DNA from 4 places in the Longivirga aurantiaca genome. Region 4 is predicted to be linked to each of the others. Evidence: riboswitches for the same ligand, from Rfam matches in the RefSeq annotation. Region 4 holds a riboswitch; each other region holds the start of a gene.
The links. Region 4 has a riboswitch for cyclic di-AMP ahead of ACFQGU_RS13025 (C40 family peptidase). Riboswitches for the same ligand answer to the same signal wherever they lie in the genome.
Positions count from the first base shown of each region.

Region 1: linked by a shared signal. The riboswitch ahead of ACFQGU_RS07260 (transglycosylase family protein) and the one ahead of ACFQGU_RS13025 (C40 family peptidase) in region 4 are both predicted to bind cyclic di-AMP.
Region 2: linked by a shared signal. The riboswitch ahead of ACFQGU_RS01980 (C40 family peptidase) and the one ahead of ACFQGU_RS13025 (C40 family peptidase) in region 4 are both predicted to bind cyclic di-AMP.
Region 3: linked by a shared signal. The riboswitch ahead of ACFQGU_RS15805 (C40 family peptidase) and the one ahead of ACFQGU_RS13025 (C40 family peptidase) in region 4 are both predicted to bind cyclic di-AMP.

Region 1 is NZ_JBHSTI010000008.1:697,961-701,771, forward strand. Features, by position in the region: gene ACFQGU_RS07250 (hypothetical protein) at 1-513, shown strand, start outside; gene ACFQGU_RS07255 (dienelactone hydrolase family protein) at 517-1,236, opposite strand; cyclic di-AMP (ydaO/yuaA leader) riboswitch at 1,643-1,817, shown strand; gene ACFQGU_RS07260 (transglycosylase family protein) at 1,818-2,714, shown strand; gene trmB (tRNA (guanosine(46)-N7)-methyltransferase TrmB) at 2,773-3,447, opposite strand; tRNA gene ACFQGU_RS07270 (tRNA-Arg) at 3,709-3,780, opposite strand.
Region 2 is NZ_JBHSTI010000002.1:365,788-369,598, forward strand. Features, by position in the region: gene ACFQGU_RS01975 (sensor domain-containing diguanylate cyclase) at 1-1,075, shown strand, start outside; cyclic di-AMP (ydaO/yuaA leader) riboswitch at 1,222-1,407, shown strand; gene ACFQGU_RS01980 (C40 family peptidase) at 1,406-2,047, shown strand; gene ACFQGU_RS01985 (ribonuclease III domain-containing protein) at 2,160-3,053, shown strand; gene ACFQGU_RS01990 (SDR family oxidoreductase) at 3,050-3,811, shown strand, end outside.
Region 3 is NZ_JBHSTI010000018.1:847-4,657, reverse strand. Features, by position in the region: gene ACFQGU_RS15815 (amidase family protein) at 1-1,304, shown strand, start outside; gene ACFQGU_RS15810 (HAD-IIB family hydrolase) at 1,351-2,223, shown strand; cyclic di-AMP (ydaO/yuaA leader) riboswitch at 2,423-2,575, shown strand; gene ACFQGU_RS15805 (C40 family peptidase) at 2,583-3,212, shown strand; gene ACFQGU_RS15800 (metal-sensitive transcriptional regulator) at 3,369-3,692, shown strand; gene ACFQGU_RS15795 (heavy-metal-associated domain-containing protein) at 3,752-3,811, shown strand, end outside.
Region 4 is NZ_JBHSTI010000008.1:1,905,467-1,909,277, reverse strand. Features, by position in the region: gene ACFQGU_RS13045 (DEDD exonuclease domain-containing protein) at 1-140, opposite strand, end outside; gene ACFQGU_RS13040 (hypothetical protein) at 236-499, shown strand; gene ACFQGU_RS13035 (CaiB/BaiF CoA transferase family protein) at 513-1,679, shown strand; gene ACFQGU_RS13030 (hypothetical protein) at 1,768-2,010, shown strand; cyclic di-AMP (ydaO/yuaA leader) riboswitch at 2,149-2,314, shown strand; gene ACFQGU_RS13025 (C40 family peptidase) at 2,325-3,482, shown strand; gene ACFQGU_RS13020 (hypothetical protein) at 3,563-3,811, shown strand, end outside.

The sequences.
Region 1 (3,811 bases), 1.2 Mb from region 4:
GCCCTGCACGGGCACCGCAGCGTTCGGGGCGAGGCCTCCCATCTCGTTGCGGGGGCGGACGAGGAGCTGCGCGCGTCCCTGCCGTCCTGGGTCGCGCACGTCGGTGCCGTTCGGGTCGTGGAGACGGGTGTGCTCGCGACCGCGGACGGCACCGAGACGGTCCTGCACCTGCTGCTCGACCACGTGGATCCGGCGGCGGGCCCCCGGCACCTGGTGACGCTCGCGGTGCATCACGGCGACAGCCGGGTGCACCTGCTCGACGTCCGTGCCCGTCGCGACGACGAGGTGCTCGCGCCGATGGGCGAGAAGTACGCCGGATCCAGCGATCCCGTGTGGTCGTGGGGCGACGCCGACGCCGTACGGGCTGCCGCCGTCCCCGCCCTGGGGGTGACCGCGGAGCACGCGCCGACGCAGTGGCCGGTGCTCGGGGTCGAGGGCGGCGAGACGCTCACCTGGACCCTCGGCGTCCACCGCCTCGGGCAGGCCGCCGGTCTGGACCTCCTGCAGCCGTAGGGGTCAGCCGCGCAGCGCCGTGCTGAACAGGGCGTCGATGCGCGCCCAGCTGTCCTCTGCCGCGGTGTCGACGTAGCCGACGTGCAGGACGCGGCGCGACACCGGACGCAGCCACGCCGGCGCGTCCTTCTCCGAGTGCGTCATGAAGGAGTGCCCGGCGTCCGGGTACTCCTTCACGTCGTGCTCGACCCCGGCGGCGGACAGCGCCCGCTCGAGCTTGGCCGCCGCGCCGCGCAGGCTGCGGTCCTTCCCGCCGTACGACGCCACCACGGGGCACGCGCCGTCGAAGACCGACTCGAGCCGCTGGGGCAGCTGCCCGTACATCGCGGCGCTGGCCTCGAAGCCCTGGGTGGCCATGAGCATGGCGAAGGCGCCGCCGAGGCAGAAGCCGGCGATGCCGACGCGGCCGGTCGAGTCCTCGCGCTCGGCGATCCACTGCCGGGCGGCGTGGATCTCGTCGTACACGCGCCCCTCGCCCGAGTTCATCGAGCGGGCGATGGCCACGAGGCAGCGGGCGCTGCCGGCGTACGACATCAGGTCGGGTGCGACCGCGTTGTAGCCGCGTGCGGCGAGGTGGTCGGCAGCCTCGCGCATCGCGTCGGTGAGACCGAACGCCTCGTGGATGACGACGACCCCGGGCGCGGGGCCGTCGACCCCCTGCGCGGGGGAGTAGTAGGCGGGGATCGTGCCGAAGCCCGTCACCTCGATGCTCAGATCCGGCATGCCGTCCCGTCCTGTCCGGCCACCGGTCGGTGGCGGCCCCAGGGTAGGGCGGCTCGGGTCCCGCCGCCGGTCGCCTCATGTCACGTCCCGGAGGCCCTGGGCGGGCCATGCACGGACCGCGCCCGCAACCTCCACCCGACATCGAGGCTCAACCCGAGGTCGAGGGTTGTGGCGCGGCGCCGCGGGACCGGGTTCGCGCGGCCGCGTCGGCAGGGTCCGAGGGCCTCGCCGACCGCCTCCGACGGCGAGAGTCACATCACACGATCCGCCGCGTGGCGGGGCGGAACACGGGCACGGCCCACGCACGGGACGTGGCCTGGCGCACGTCCCGCGCTGTGGGCAGCCGGTCGACAGGCACGCGGGCGTCCGGATAGCGTCGTGACGTCCTGCGGGGAAGCAGGGCACCACGACCGGACCGCCGAGTCCCGTCCACGGCCGTGGTCATCCGCACTTGGACGGGAGCGGGGGACCCACTTCGCCGGCCTGCACGTCGGGCCGGCTCGGGGTGAAGCCACGAGAGTGGCCGGCCTTCCTCGGGCCGAACCCGACAGCTCACCTCGCAGGCGGCGGAGGAACACGACATGACCACCGTCATGCCGACCCATGCCCGCACGGGCATGGAGCGCACCAGGGCACGAGTCACGTTCGGCGTGCTCTCGGCCGCCCTCGGGCTGTCGCTCCTGACCCCTGCCCCGGCTGGTGCCGCCCCGCTCGCACCCACCCACCTCGTCGGTGGCGGCGCGTCCGCCTTCGTCGACGACACGGCGTTCCCCGACACGCTGCCGGCCACCGGCACCACGTCCGCGGCACCGGCGCGCGTCGTCTCGACCGAGGTCCTGCGCGGCGGGCACAACGGCGCGAAGGTGCGCTGGGTCCAGCGCATCCTCGGCCTGCCGCAGACGGGCTTCTTCGGCCCCGCCACGCGCGACGCCGTCATCCGCTTCCAGGAGGCGCTCGGCGCGACGAAGGGCACCGGCATCGTCGGCCCGATCACGCGACGCCAGCTCCAGGAGTTCGGCGAGCAGCAGGCGGCCAAGGCCGTGCGCAAGGCCGCCGCGGCCAAGAGGGCCGCCGCCGCTGCCGAGGCCGCCCGCAAGGCCGCTGCGCGCAAGGCCGCGGAGCAGGCGGCCACCCGGGGCACCACCCGGTCGGCGCCGGCTCCCTCGGCGTCCAACGGCGACCCGACCATGACCGCGGCCGCCCGCGGCTCGCGTGCCGCGCGCCAGGCCGTGCCGTTCGCGGTGTGGCGCAGCTCCGCCCACGCCCGCATGATCGTGGCGCGCGAGTCCGGTGGCAGCTGCACCGCGGTGTCGCCCACCGGCGCCTACCGCGGCGCGTGGCAGATGGGCGCCCCGTTCTGGCGCTCGTTCGGCGGCCTCACGTTCGCGCCCACGCCCGACCAGGCCACCTGCGGCGAGCAGGACTACGTCGCCTACCGCGGCTGGATCGCCGCGTGGTGGTCGCCCTGGGGCGGCTGAGCCTCCGCTCGACCCTCCGGCGCCGCCGGTCCTCCGGGACCGGCGGCGCCGTCGTCGTTCAGACGCGGGTGCGGACCAGGTCGCGGACGACGTGGCCCTTCTCGACGCCCTGCCGCTCGAACTTCGTGAGCGGCCGCTCGAGCCGCGGTGCCCAGCCGTCGTAGGGATCGAGGAGCAGCGGCTCGGCGTCGAGCACCTCGCGCATCGCCTCGGCGTACGGCTCCCAGTCGGTCGCGCAGTGCAGGACTCCGCCCGGCGCAAGGCGCGTGGCCATGAGGTGCACCAGGTCGGGCCGGACGATGCGGCGCTTGTGGTGCCGGGCCTTGGGCCACGGGTCGGGGAAGAAGACGCGGATCGCGGCGAGCGAGCCCTCGGCCACCCTGTCCGTGAGCAGGTCGACCGCATCGCCGAGCTCGACCCGCACGGTGGTGAGGCCCCGGCGCTCGATCTCGGCGAGCAGGCGTGCGACGCCCGGGGTGTGGACGTCGACGGCGACGATCCCGGTGCCGGGGTCCTCGAGCGCCATCTCGACCGTCGCGTGCCCGAGCCCGAACCCGATCTCCAGCGCCACGGGCAGGCCGCCGAACAGAGTGCCGGTGTCGAGCGGCCCCGGGGGGAGGCCGTGGCGGGGGAGCAGCGTGGTGACGGCGTCGCGCTGCGCGTCGGTCATCCGCCCCCGCCGCGGATGGAACGTGAGGATGTGCCGGTGCTCCTCGGCCACGTCCTCCTCCACGCCCAGAGCCTAGGTCCGCCGCTGCGCGGCGCGTGCAGGCATCGTGACGACGTACCGCGCCCCCGGCAGGAGCCGTCTCAGGCCGGCGCGCGGGGGTTCCTCCCGAATCAGCGGAGGGGGTCACTCGCAGAGGGAGGCCCTTCGGGCCTGGAGATCACGTGCCCCCGGCAGGAGCCGTCTCGGGCCGGCGCGCGGGGGTTCCTCCCGAATCAGCGGAGGGGGTCACTCGCAGAGGGAGGCCCTTCGGGCCTGGAGATCACGTGCCCCCGGCAGGATTCGAACCTGCGCGCATGCCTCCGGAGGGCACCGCTCTATCCCCTGAGCTACGGGGGCCAGGGCAGGCACCGACACTACCAGCGGCCGA
Region 2 (3,811 bases), on a different contig from region 4:
GACGCAGAACGACCACCGGTGGCTGGTGCCGGTGCTCGTCCTGCTGGCGGTCGCGGGCAACCGCGTGCGGGCGCGTCTCGGCCGCTCGCGCGGGGAGCGCACGGTCGTCTTCGACGCCACCGGCGCCGCGCTGATCGGGGCCGTGCTGCTGCTTCCTCCGCTGTGGTTCCCGGTGGTCGCGCTGGCCTCGGCCTGGCGGCCGGACCGGCGTCGGCTCACCCTGAACACCGCCATCCGCGTCACCGCCATGTCGGTCGCGATGCTGGCGTACGAGCTCGCGACGTTCATGCTGGACGAGGCCGGCCTCCTCGTCGACACCGTCCGCGTCGCCGGGCTCCTCGCGGCGGGGGCGGCGTACCTCGCGACCGAGGCCGTGGTGCACCGGCGCCACCTCGACGAGGGCGACGGACTCGGCGACGAGATCCCGGGCCTCGGTGCGGAGCTCGTCCGACGCGACTCGCCCGGAGTGGCGCTCGGCCTGCTGGTCGTCGCGCTGCTCGCCGTCTCGCCCGTCACCGCGGTGCTGCTGGTCCCGCTCGCCTGGCTGGTCGTCCAGATGCTCCGGGCGCAGGAGCAGCTGCTGCTCGCGGGCACCGACTACAAGACCGGCCTGCTCACGTACGAGTCGTTCCGGCGGTGCGCCGCGGCCGAGATCGCCCGCGCCCGCCGCCAGGCCCGGCCGCTCGTCGCGGTGATGGTCGACCTCGACGGCATGAAGAGCGTCAACACGCTGCACGGCCACCTCACCGGCGAGATCGTCCTGGCCTCGATCGGCGCTGTCCTGCGCGGCGCCATGCGTGCTGAGGACGTCGTCGCCCGCTTCGGCGGGGACGAGTTCTGCCTCCTGCTGCCCGACACCGACCTCGAGGGCGCGCTCGTGCTCGTGGAGCGGCTGCGCGTGGTGGTCGCCACGACGGCGCTCACCCCGGGCGACGAGCCGCTCTACCGGACGGCGTCGTTCGGCCTCACCGGCCTGCGGATCGTGGACGACGTCGACTCGCTGCTCGGGCGCGCGGACTCGGCCCTGAGCCGGGCCAAGGAGGCCGGCAAGGACCGCCTGGCCTACGAGCTCTGAGCCGTCCCACGCATCCCGGTATGTCCCGTTTCGTGCTGCATCGGGACCAGTCGTTGACACCCGATCGGTGGCCTTTCCGTGATGAACCCGTGACATCGGGGGTGGCTGTGGCCTAGGTTCGTCACGGCCCGTCACCCGACGGGCGCCGAGGGTGGACGCCGAGTCCTGCCAGCCACCCACGGTCATGACCTCGCTGGCAGGAGCGGGGGACCCAGGATTTCCGGGCCTCGCCGCACGGCGAGCCCTCGGGGTGAAGCCGGTCCCCGGACCGGCCGGGTCAATCCACGACCCGAACCCGACAGCTCACCTCGCAGGCGTCGTGGAGGACTCATGGCGTCTGCTCGCGCACGCCTGGGCGCGGCCGTCTCGGCTGCCCTGGCGATCACGTTGCTGCCCGCGTTCACCGCGTCCGCCTCGGCGGCCGTGGCCGACGACACCGGTACGTCGACCTCGACGATCACCGGCACCTCGGTGGTCACCTCGACCTTGACGACCAGCAGCCTCTCGACCTCGACCACCGCGGTGAGCACCACTGCCCCCGCGTCGTTCTCCCTGCCGGTCTCGCGGACCGGGTACGTCACCCTGAGCGCGGCGGCCAAGGCCGACCCGGTCGTGCGCGGCAAGGCCGTGGCCCAGACCGCCGCCCGCTTCGCCGGCGTCCCGTACGTCGCTGGCGGCACGAGCCCCGCCGTCGGCTTCGACTGCTCCGGCTACACGCGCTACGTGTACTCGCGCCTCGGTATCTCGCTGCCGCGCGTCTCGCGCGACCAGTACGCCGCAGCGACGCCGATCCCGCGGAGCACGGCAGTCAAGGGCGACCTCGTGTTCTTCTACAGCACGAGCGGCCGGATCTACCACGTGGCGATCTACGCGGGGAACGGCTACATCTGGCACTCGCCGTACCCCGGGAAGCGTGTGATGCTGGAGCGCATCTGGACCTCGTCCTGGAAGGTCGCGCGCGTCCGCGCCTGACCCTCCCCCTGATCGACGAAGGCGGCCTGCCATCCCCCGTGCGGGCCGCCTTCGTCCTGTCCGGGCAGGGGGTGCGGCGCATTGACGCGTTCATGCGCCAGCATGGTCGCCTGTGACGACCTGGCGGGACGCGCTGCACGGGCTTGCTGCTGACGACGTGGCCCAGCTCGACCACGCCCTCGGGTTCCGGCTCGGCCGGGAGGACCTCGTGCGGTCGCTCATCGACCCGCGCGGCCACCTGTTCCAGCGCCTCGAGTACGTCGGCGACTCGATCCTCGACGCGGTGGTGGTGAGCGAGCTCGTGCGGCTCGAGCCGTGGGACGAGCCCTCGCTGGCGCTGATCAACGGCGAGCAGCAGGCGATGGTCTCCGACCATGCCCTCGGGCGCGTCGCTGCGCGCCGGGGGCTGCCTCGCGTCCGCACGTTCCAGGCGTCGCGGCACCGGCTCGCCGACCGCATCGAGGCTGCGATCGGCGCGATCTGGGCCGACCGCGGTATCGAGGATGCGGCCACAGCGGCGTACGACCTCGTCGTGCGACCAGCGCTCGACGGGCTCCCTCGCCGCGTCGACCTGCCGGTGGCGGCGCGGGCCGAGCGGTACGAGGCGGCGTCGCGGCAGCTCGGGCACGAGCCGGTCGAGCCGGTGTGGTTCGGCGCCGCTGCGGAGCCCGGGCCCACCCGCCGTCGCCTCGCGGTCGTGGGCGACTCGGTCATCGAGGCCGCGATGTCGACCGCCCAGTACGTCGAGGAGCCCGAGGCCAGCGAGGCGGTGCTGAGCGAGGAGCGCAGGGGTGCGACGTCGAACGCGACCGTGTCCCGCCTGGCCCACGACCTGCGGCTCGAGCGCCGCCACGACGACCGGACCGACCGACGGGCGATGGCCGACGAGGTGCAGGCGCTGGTCGGCGCGGTGGCACTGGACGGCGGGATCCGCGCGGGGCTCCTCGTGGCGTCAGGCGTGCTCGGCCGCACGTTCGCGCCCGGACCTCTAGCCTTCTCGACGTGACCGTTCCCCAGAGCCCCGAGTCCCTCGCCGTCCTCGCCGACGGCTCCCTCTCCGGCCGGACGGCCCTCGTCACCGGCGGTGGCAGCGGCATCGGACGAGCGAGCGCCCTGCTCCTCGCCCGGATGGGCGCGCGCGTCTGCGTGGTGGGGCGCACGGCCGACAAGCTCGACGAGACGGTGGCGCTCTCGACGGCGGCCGGGCACCCCGAGCCGATGAGCACCGCGGTCTGCGACGTCCGCGAGCCCGAGCAGGTCGACGTCGTGCTCGACGCCGTCCTCGCCGACCTCGGACGCATCGACATCCTGCTGAACAACGCGGGGGGCCAGTTCGTGTCTCCGGCAGAGTCGTTGTCGCACAAGGGGTTCCGCGCGGTGACGCGGCTCAACCTCGATGCCACGTGGTACATGACGGCCCGTGTGGCCGAGCGCTCGATGCTGCCGAACGGCTACGGCAAGGTCATCAGCATCACGATGTCCCCGCACCGGGGCACGCCGGGGATGGCGCACTCCTCGGCCGCGCGCGCGGCGGTGGAGTCGCTCACCCGCACCCTCTCGGTCGAGTGGGGTCCGCGCGGCGTCCGTGTCGTGGCGATCGCCCCGGGCTTCGTGCACACCGACGCGATCGCGAAGTACGGCATCGACACCTCGGTGCTCTCGAGCATCGTGCCGCTGCCGCGCATGCAGAGCGCCGACGAGGTGGCCGCGCTGGTCGGCTTCCTCGCCTCGCCCGCCGGCGACTACATCACCGGCACGACGATC
Region 3 (3,811 bases), on a different contig from region 4:
AGCAGGCCGACCGGCTCGACGCCGAGCGCGCGGCAGGCACGGTGCGCAGCGCGCTGCACGGCGTACCGGTCGTGGTGAAGGACAACGTCGAGGTGCTCGGCATGCCGGCGTCGGCCGGGTCGCTGTTCTTCGACGGCCGGCCGGCGACCCGCGACGCCCCGATCGTCGCCTCGATGCGCGCGGCCGGGCTGATCGTGCTCGGCGTCACCAACCTCTCGGAGTGGGCCAACCTCCGCTCGAACCGATCCACCTCCGGCTGGTCCGCCCTCGGCGGGCTCACCGGCAACCCGTGGGCGCTCGACCGCAGCGCAGGCGGCTCGTCGTCCGGCAGCGGCGCCGCCGTCGCAGCCGGCCTCGCCCCGCTCGCGATCGGCACCGAGACCGACGGCTCGATCACATGCCCGAGCTCGCTCAACGGGATCACCGGCCTCAAGCCCACCCTCGGGCTCGTGCCGACCGCGGGCATCGTGCCGATCAGCGCGAGCCAGGACATGCCCGGCCCGATGGCGCGCTCGGTGCGCGACGTCGCTCTGCTGCTCGACGTGCTGACCGGCTCGGCGGCGTACGCGACCGCGATCGGCAGCCTGGCCGCCGACGACATCACCCTCGGCGTCGCGAACTCCTGGCTCTCGGGCCACATCGCGACCGACGACGTGTTCCTCGGAGTCACGCAGGCGCTCTTCGACGGCGGCATCACGCTCGTGACGTCGGAGGTCACGCACACCGGCGAGTACGAGGACAACGAGCTCGTGGTGCTCGTCGGCGAGATGCTCGACGACATGAACGCCTACCTGCTCGACAGGTTCGGCGCAGGTGCGCCGACCATGGCCGACATCGTGGAGTTCAACCGCGAGAACGCCGACACCGAGCTCGCGTTCTTCGACCAGAGCCTGCTCGAGATGGCGCTCGCATCGGGCGGCCGGGCCGGCCAGAGGTACGACGAGGCGCGGCAGATCTGCCTCGACTGGGCGGTGACGAAGAACCTGCAGGCCGCGTTCGACGCCGACGACGACATCGACCTGCTCATCGCCCCGGCGTACTGCCCGGCCTGGAAGAGCGACCTCACCAACGGCGACCACTTCGCCGGCGGCGGCCTCGCGAGCCCGGCACCGTCCATCGCGGGCTGGCCGGTGCTGTGCCTGCCCATGGGGTTCGTCGACGGCCTGCCGGTGGGCCTCACGCTCATCGGACGGCCGCACACCGAGGCGACGCTGGTCGCGGTAGGTCACGTGGTCGAGGAGATCCTCGGGCTGCGCGCCGATGGCGCCCTGCGCCCGACGTTCACCCCCGCCACCCGCGGCTGACCGGGGCGGTTCGCCTGCCGGCTCGGGGGCACGGCAGGGTGGGGCCGTGACGGACCGAGGGTGGCGCGAGCTGGTGGCGGCAGTTCCCGGCGGGGTGCAGATGGTCGCCACCGACCTCGACGGCACGCTGCTGCGGCCCGACAACACGGTGTCGTCCCGGACGATCGACGCGTTCGCCGCGGCCCGGGCGGCCGGTCTGCCGGTGGTGTTCGTGACCGGTCGGCCGCCGCGCTGGCTGCCCCCGGTGGTCGAGGCCACCGGGCACGCCGGGATCGGCGTCTGCGCGAACGGTGCGCTCGTCATAGACCTCGACACCCATGCGGTGCTCGAGACGCACCCCATCGCGTACGACGTCGTCGCCGAGACGGTCGCAGCGCTGCGCTCGGAGATCGAGGGCGTCGCGTTCGCGCTCGAGTGGGACAGCCCTGCGGACGCCGACGACTTCGCGCACGAGCCGTCGTACCGCGCGCGCTACCGGGTCGCCGGCGTCGAGCACGGCGACATCCTCACGCTCGCCGCACGGCACCCGGTCATCAAGCTGCTCGCGCGCATCGACGGCGGCGACCATCCGGCGCGGCACGACGTCGACGCCCTGCTCGACGTCACGCTCGGGCACGTCAGCCACCTCGTCACCGCGACGCACTCGGCATCGGACGACGTGCTCATCGAGATGAGCGCCCTGGGCGTCAGCAAGGGCGCCGCGCTCGCGCACCAGGCCGCCCGGCTCGGGGTGCCGCTGTCATCGGTGGCCGCGGTGGGGGACATGCCCAACGACGTCCCCATGCTCGTCGAGGCGGGAGTCGGCCTCGCGGTGGAGACCGGCCACCCCGCCGCGCGCGCCGCGGCCGCGGCGCTGCTGCCGGGCCCGGAGGACGACGGCCTCGCCCAGCTCGTCGAGGCCGTCCTCGCTGCCCGCTGACCGCCCGATGGTCACCGAGCGCTGAGACCCTCGTCACACGACGTAGCCGTAACGACCGCTCGAGAGCCGTTGCGACCTGGGCTGTTGTCCGTTTCCTCCTTTCCGTTACCGTCCCGTGACCGGACACCGGGTTTGGACCCTCTCGGGGGGCGTTGCTTACTTTCTGTCAGTCACCTGCACCTGTCCGGGTTCGCCGGGCACGGGTGACGCGCTCAATCGCCGGCGGCTCTCACCGCCGGCGAGCCGGGGACCCAAGCACTCCGGGGCGAATCACGGACGGCCTCACGGCCCCCGCGTAGGGCACCTCTTAGCCCGAGCCCGTCAGCTAACCCGGTCGGCGTCGAGAGGATCGGACACCTGTGCTCCCCGTGCTCACCGCTGCGCGTCGCCGTGCCCTGCCGGCCACGCTGCTCGTCTCCGCCGCCCTGACCATCGGCCTCGCCGGCGCCGGATCCGCCTCGGCGGCCACGTCTACGCCGATCGAACCGACCACCACCGCGGTCACCACGACCACGCTGACCCCGACGGCGACGACCACCGCCACCCGTACCGCGACCGCCACGGCGACGACGACCACGGCCACCACCCTGACCGCGGCGCAGATCGCCGCGCGCGTGAAGGCGATCAAGCGCTGGCGCGCGGTCGAGCTCGCGAAGACCAAGCTCGGTGCTGCGTATGTCGCGGGCTGGTCCGGTCCGACGAAGTTCGACTGCTCCGGCCTCACGCGCTACATCGCGAAGTACGCGTACGGCAAGACGCTGCCGCACTACTCGAAGGCGCAGTTCTACGCCGGCATCCGCGTCCAGAAGAGGTACCTCAAGCCCGGCGACCTCGTCTTCTTCTTCAAGTACGGCGCGCACCACGTGGGCCTGTACGTCGGCAACGGCAAGATGATCAGCGCGACCAACCCGCGCACGGACGTCAAGGTCGACTACGTCTTCAGCGGCTGGTACGGCCAGCGCTACAGCGGCGCCGTCCGCCTCGTCTGAGGCGCGGAACCCCAGCACCTCTCTCTCCGAAGGCCCGATCCCCGCAGGGGGATCGGGCCTTCGCCCTGTCCGGACGTGAGGGAGACCACGTCGGACTGGCCTGGTGGAAATACCCTGGGGGGGTACCCTGGTTGAAGCAGACCAGGAGGTACGGCGATGACCGACGAGCACCCGCACGACACGGGACACGTGACGCACCAGCACGGCTACGCGGGCGACAAGGACGCGATCCTCACGCGGCTGCGCCGCGTGGAGGGCCAGGTGCGCGGCATCGCGCGCATGGTCGACCAGGACACCTACTGCATCGACGTGCTGACCCAGGTGTCCGCGGCCACCCGCGCGCTCGAGAACGTCGCGCTCCTGCTGCTCGAGGACCACCTCGACCACTGCGTCCGCGACGCCGCGGTCAAGGGCGGGGCCGAGGCCGACGCCAAGATCGCCGAGGCGTCCGCGGCCATCGCCCGGCTCGTCCGGTCCTGACCCGGCGGCACCACCCCGCAGCTGCACATAACCCCGCAACGCACCCGAAGGAGCACGACGTGAGCACCACCGTCTGGACCGTCCAGGGCATGACCTGCCAGCACTGCGTGACCGCGGTG
Region 4 (3,811 bases):
ACGAAGGTGACGTCGGCCAGCGGGGTGCCGAGGTCGTCGAACGTGGTCTGGGCCTCGGCGTGCGCCGGGACCGGCCGCGGGTCGACGCGCAGCACGGCGGGCGGTGCTCCCGCGCGCTGCGCCCGTGCCGACGACCTCATGCCGATGACGCTAGGCGGGGGGTACGACGGCGACCCGGAGGCGCGCCGCCGTAGGGTCGTGGCCTGCCCAGCAGCACCGAACCGAAGGATCCGCCGTGGCCATCGCCCTGCCCGACGACGACACCCGCTGGCGCTGCAGCCAGTGCGGGAACCTGACCCGCTTCGACGTCGTCCGCTCGAGCCGGGTGCGCGAGTTCTGGCACCTCGACCTCGGCGGCGTGCCGAAGGTCGAGGAGACCGAGGTGCTCGGCGAGGTCGTCGAGTCGGTGTCCTGCCGCTGGTGCGGCGCGGTCGACGCCGTCGAGCTGGTGCCCCGGCCCGAGGCCGGAGGCCCGAGCGACGACCCGACCGGCTCCTGACGCCGCCGCGCCCGTGACCACCTCGGAGCGTCCCCTCGACGGCGTCCGCGTCGTCGACCTCACCAGGCTGCTCCCCGGCGCCTACGCCACCTCGCTGCTGCTCGGCATGGGCGCCGACGTCGTCAAGATCGAGGATCCGCGCGGCGGCGACGGCCTGCGCGTCTCACCGCCGTACAGCGAGACGGGGGAGTCGGGGCTCTTCCTCGCGCTCTGCCGCGGGAAGCGCTCGGTGGCCCTCGACCTCAAGACCGACGTGGCCCGCGACGCGCTGCTGCGCCTCGTGTCCGTCTCGCACGTCGTCATCGACTCGTTCCGCCCCGGGGTGCTCGACCGCCTCGGACTCGGCCCGGCCGAGCTCGCTGCGGCCAACCCCGCGCTCGTCCACGTGTCGATGACGGCGTACGGCGACGGCGGGCGCGCGGCGCTCCCCGGCCACGACCTCAACGTCGAGGGGTACGCCGGGATCCTCGGCCTCTCCCGCGGCATCGACGGCGCCACCGCGATGCCGCCGTTCCCCATCGCGGACATGGCCTCGGGGCTGCAGGCCGCGCTCGCCGTCGTCGCCGGCCTGCGCGTCGCCGAGGCGCAGGACTCGCCGTCGACCGAGGCCCCGGCGTTCCGCGCCGACGTCACGATGCTCGACTCCGCGATGTCGCTCACCGCCATCGGCCAGGGCACGGTCATGGCCACCGGCGAGGCGCCGCCGGTGCCGGACGTCCTCACCGGCGCGCTCGCCTGCTACGGCGTCTACCGCTGCGCCGACGGCACCGAGCTCGCCCTCGGCGCGCTCGAGCCCAAGTTCTTCGCGCGGGTGGCTGAGCTCGCGGGCGACCCGACGCTGGCCGACGCGCAGTACGACATCACCGGCCAGGACGCCCTGCGCGGCCGGCTCACCCTGCTGTTCGCGACGCGCCCGCGCGAGGAGTGGCTGGCGCTGCTGGAGCACGACCAGACCTGCGTGACGCCGGTACGCACGTCTGCCGAGGCGCTCGCGGACCCGGACCTGCAGGCCCGCGGCGCGTTCGAGGACGTCGTCCTCGCCGACGGCCGCACCACGACCGCCGCGCGACCGGTGGCCTGGCTGCCGGCCGACGGCCGGGCCCTGGCCGCGCCCGCCCTCGGCGAGCACACGGACGAGGTGCTGCGCGCGATCGGCCTGGATCCGGGCCTGCTCGGCTAACGGTGGCCGAGGGCGACTGTCGGACCTGGTTCCTACCGTCGTCCGCAGGTGGTCGGAGTTCCCCTCTCCGGCCCGTACCCGTCCTGAGGTGAAGACCGTGATCGTCGACTGCGACTCCTGTGCTGTGCGCGGCCCCGCGTGCGGCGACTGCGTCGTCACGTTCCTGCTCGGCCCGCCCGACTGGCTCGCGGGCGACGGCCTGCCGGGGGAGGAGATGGCCGCCCTCGCCGTGCTCGCCGACTCCGGCCTGGTGCCCCCGCTCCGGCTGGTTCCGCGGGGTCCCGACCCGGCGCCGGAGGCCGACGACCGGGGGGTGCACCGCGCGGTGTGAAGCCGATCACGGATCGATCTCGGTCGGGTCACGTCCGGGTGTCGGCCGGGCGACTGGGAGGTGGCGTCCCGGGGTGTTAGTGTCGCCCGCAGGTGTTCGTGAGCCGCCGTCATCCGACGGCAGCGAGCACCCCGTCGAGTTCGAGAAGCGGCCCCACCAGGGTCCGTGGATCGGAGCCGGGGACCCACTTCCCCCGGGGCGAATCGGCGGCAGACGACCGGCAGCGACCGGGCGCGAGCCGTCGTAGGGCGATCTTCCAGCCCGAGCCCGTCAGCTCACCCGGTAGACGGTCGTGGGAGAGGGAGGCCGCCTTCGTGGCGACCAGCACCACTGCGCTCGTACGCGTGCGCGGCACCCGTGCCGCCCGCATCGCCGCCCCCGTGGCGGCCTTCGCGCTCCTCGTGAGCGGTGTCGCCCTGGCGTCGGCCCCGGCGTCCGCCCAGCCGACCAAGACCATCGAGCAGGTCCAGGCCGAGATCGACGCCCTCGAGGCCGACGCCGCCAACGCCGCCGAGGCCTGGAACGAGGCCCGCACCCGCCAGAACCAGATCGACGCCCAGATCGCGAAACTGACGACCCGCATCGCGGTGGCGAAGAAGACCTACGAGAAGACCGCCGCCGGCGTCGACGCGATCGCGCGCGCCGCCTACGCGTCCGGCGGCATGGAGCCGAGCCTGCAGGCCCTCCTCGCCGACGACCCCGAGCAGTTCCTCGAGCAGAGCGCCGCGCTCGACCAGGTCGCCCGCTCGCAGGGCACCTCGCTGCGCCGCACCCAGGCCGCCCGGCTCGCCCTCGCCCAGCTCGAGGCCCAGCTGGTCCAGAAGCAGGAGAAGGCCGACGCCGCGGCCGCCGAGGCCAAGGCCGCCAAGGCCACGGTCACCGAGCGCCTCGACAAGGCCCAGCGCATCCTCGCCGGGCTCAAGGCCGAGGAGCGCGCCCGCCTCGCCCGCCTGCAGGAGGCCCGCCGTCAGGCGTCCGCCCGCGCCGCGGCCCGGGCGACCGCCCAGATCCGCGCCAGCCGCGACACCCCCCGCCAGGAGTCGACGTCCACCAGCGGCACGTCGAGCAGCAGCAACGACGGCGGCAGCGACGCCCCCAACTACGCCTCGGGCCGTGCGCGCATCGCCGTGGCCTACGCCCTCGCGCAGGTCGGCAAGCGCTACGTCGCGGCGGCGTCCGGGCCCAACGCGTTCGACTGCTCGGGCCTGACCCTGGCCGCCTGGGCCCAGGCCGGTGCCTACCTGCCGCACTACTCCAAGGCGCAGTGGAGCGCGACCGCCCGCGTCAGCCGCGGCGAGCTGCGTCCCGGCGACCTCGTCTTCTACTTCGGCGGCGGCGCCCACCACGTCGGCATGTATGTCGGCGGCGGCATGATGGTCAGCGCCTCCAACCCGCGTGACGGCGTCGAGCTCATCGGCGTCTGGAGCCCGTGGTACGGCGAGCGCTACAGCGGCGCCGGCCGCGTCGTCTGACCGGATCCGCCTCGCTCCGCCCCACCGCAGCACCCGACCGCCGCGCCCTCCGTCGAGGGCGCGGCGTCGTCGTCTGCGCAGTGGCCGCGGGGCTCCTGCTCGCCGCCTGCTCGACCGTCGAGCCGGGTGGCGGGCTCTCCGCGTCGGTCGTGGCGCCCTCGCCCACGGCCAGCCCCACGGCCGATGCGCGCACCGATCCCAAGGCGCGCGCCGCCGCCGTCCGTGCGGTGCTGGAGGCGCGCGCGACGGCGTTCGTCACCGCCGACCTCGCGGCCGCCCGCGCCACCCAGGTTTCCGGCGCGGCGATCCCCACGACCGTGCGGATCGTG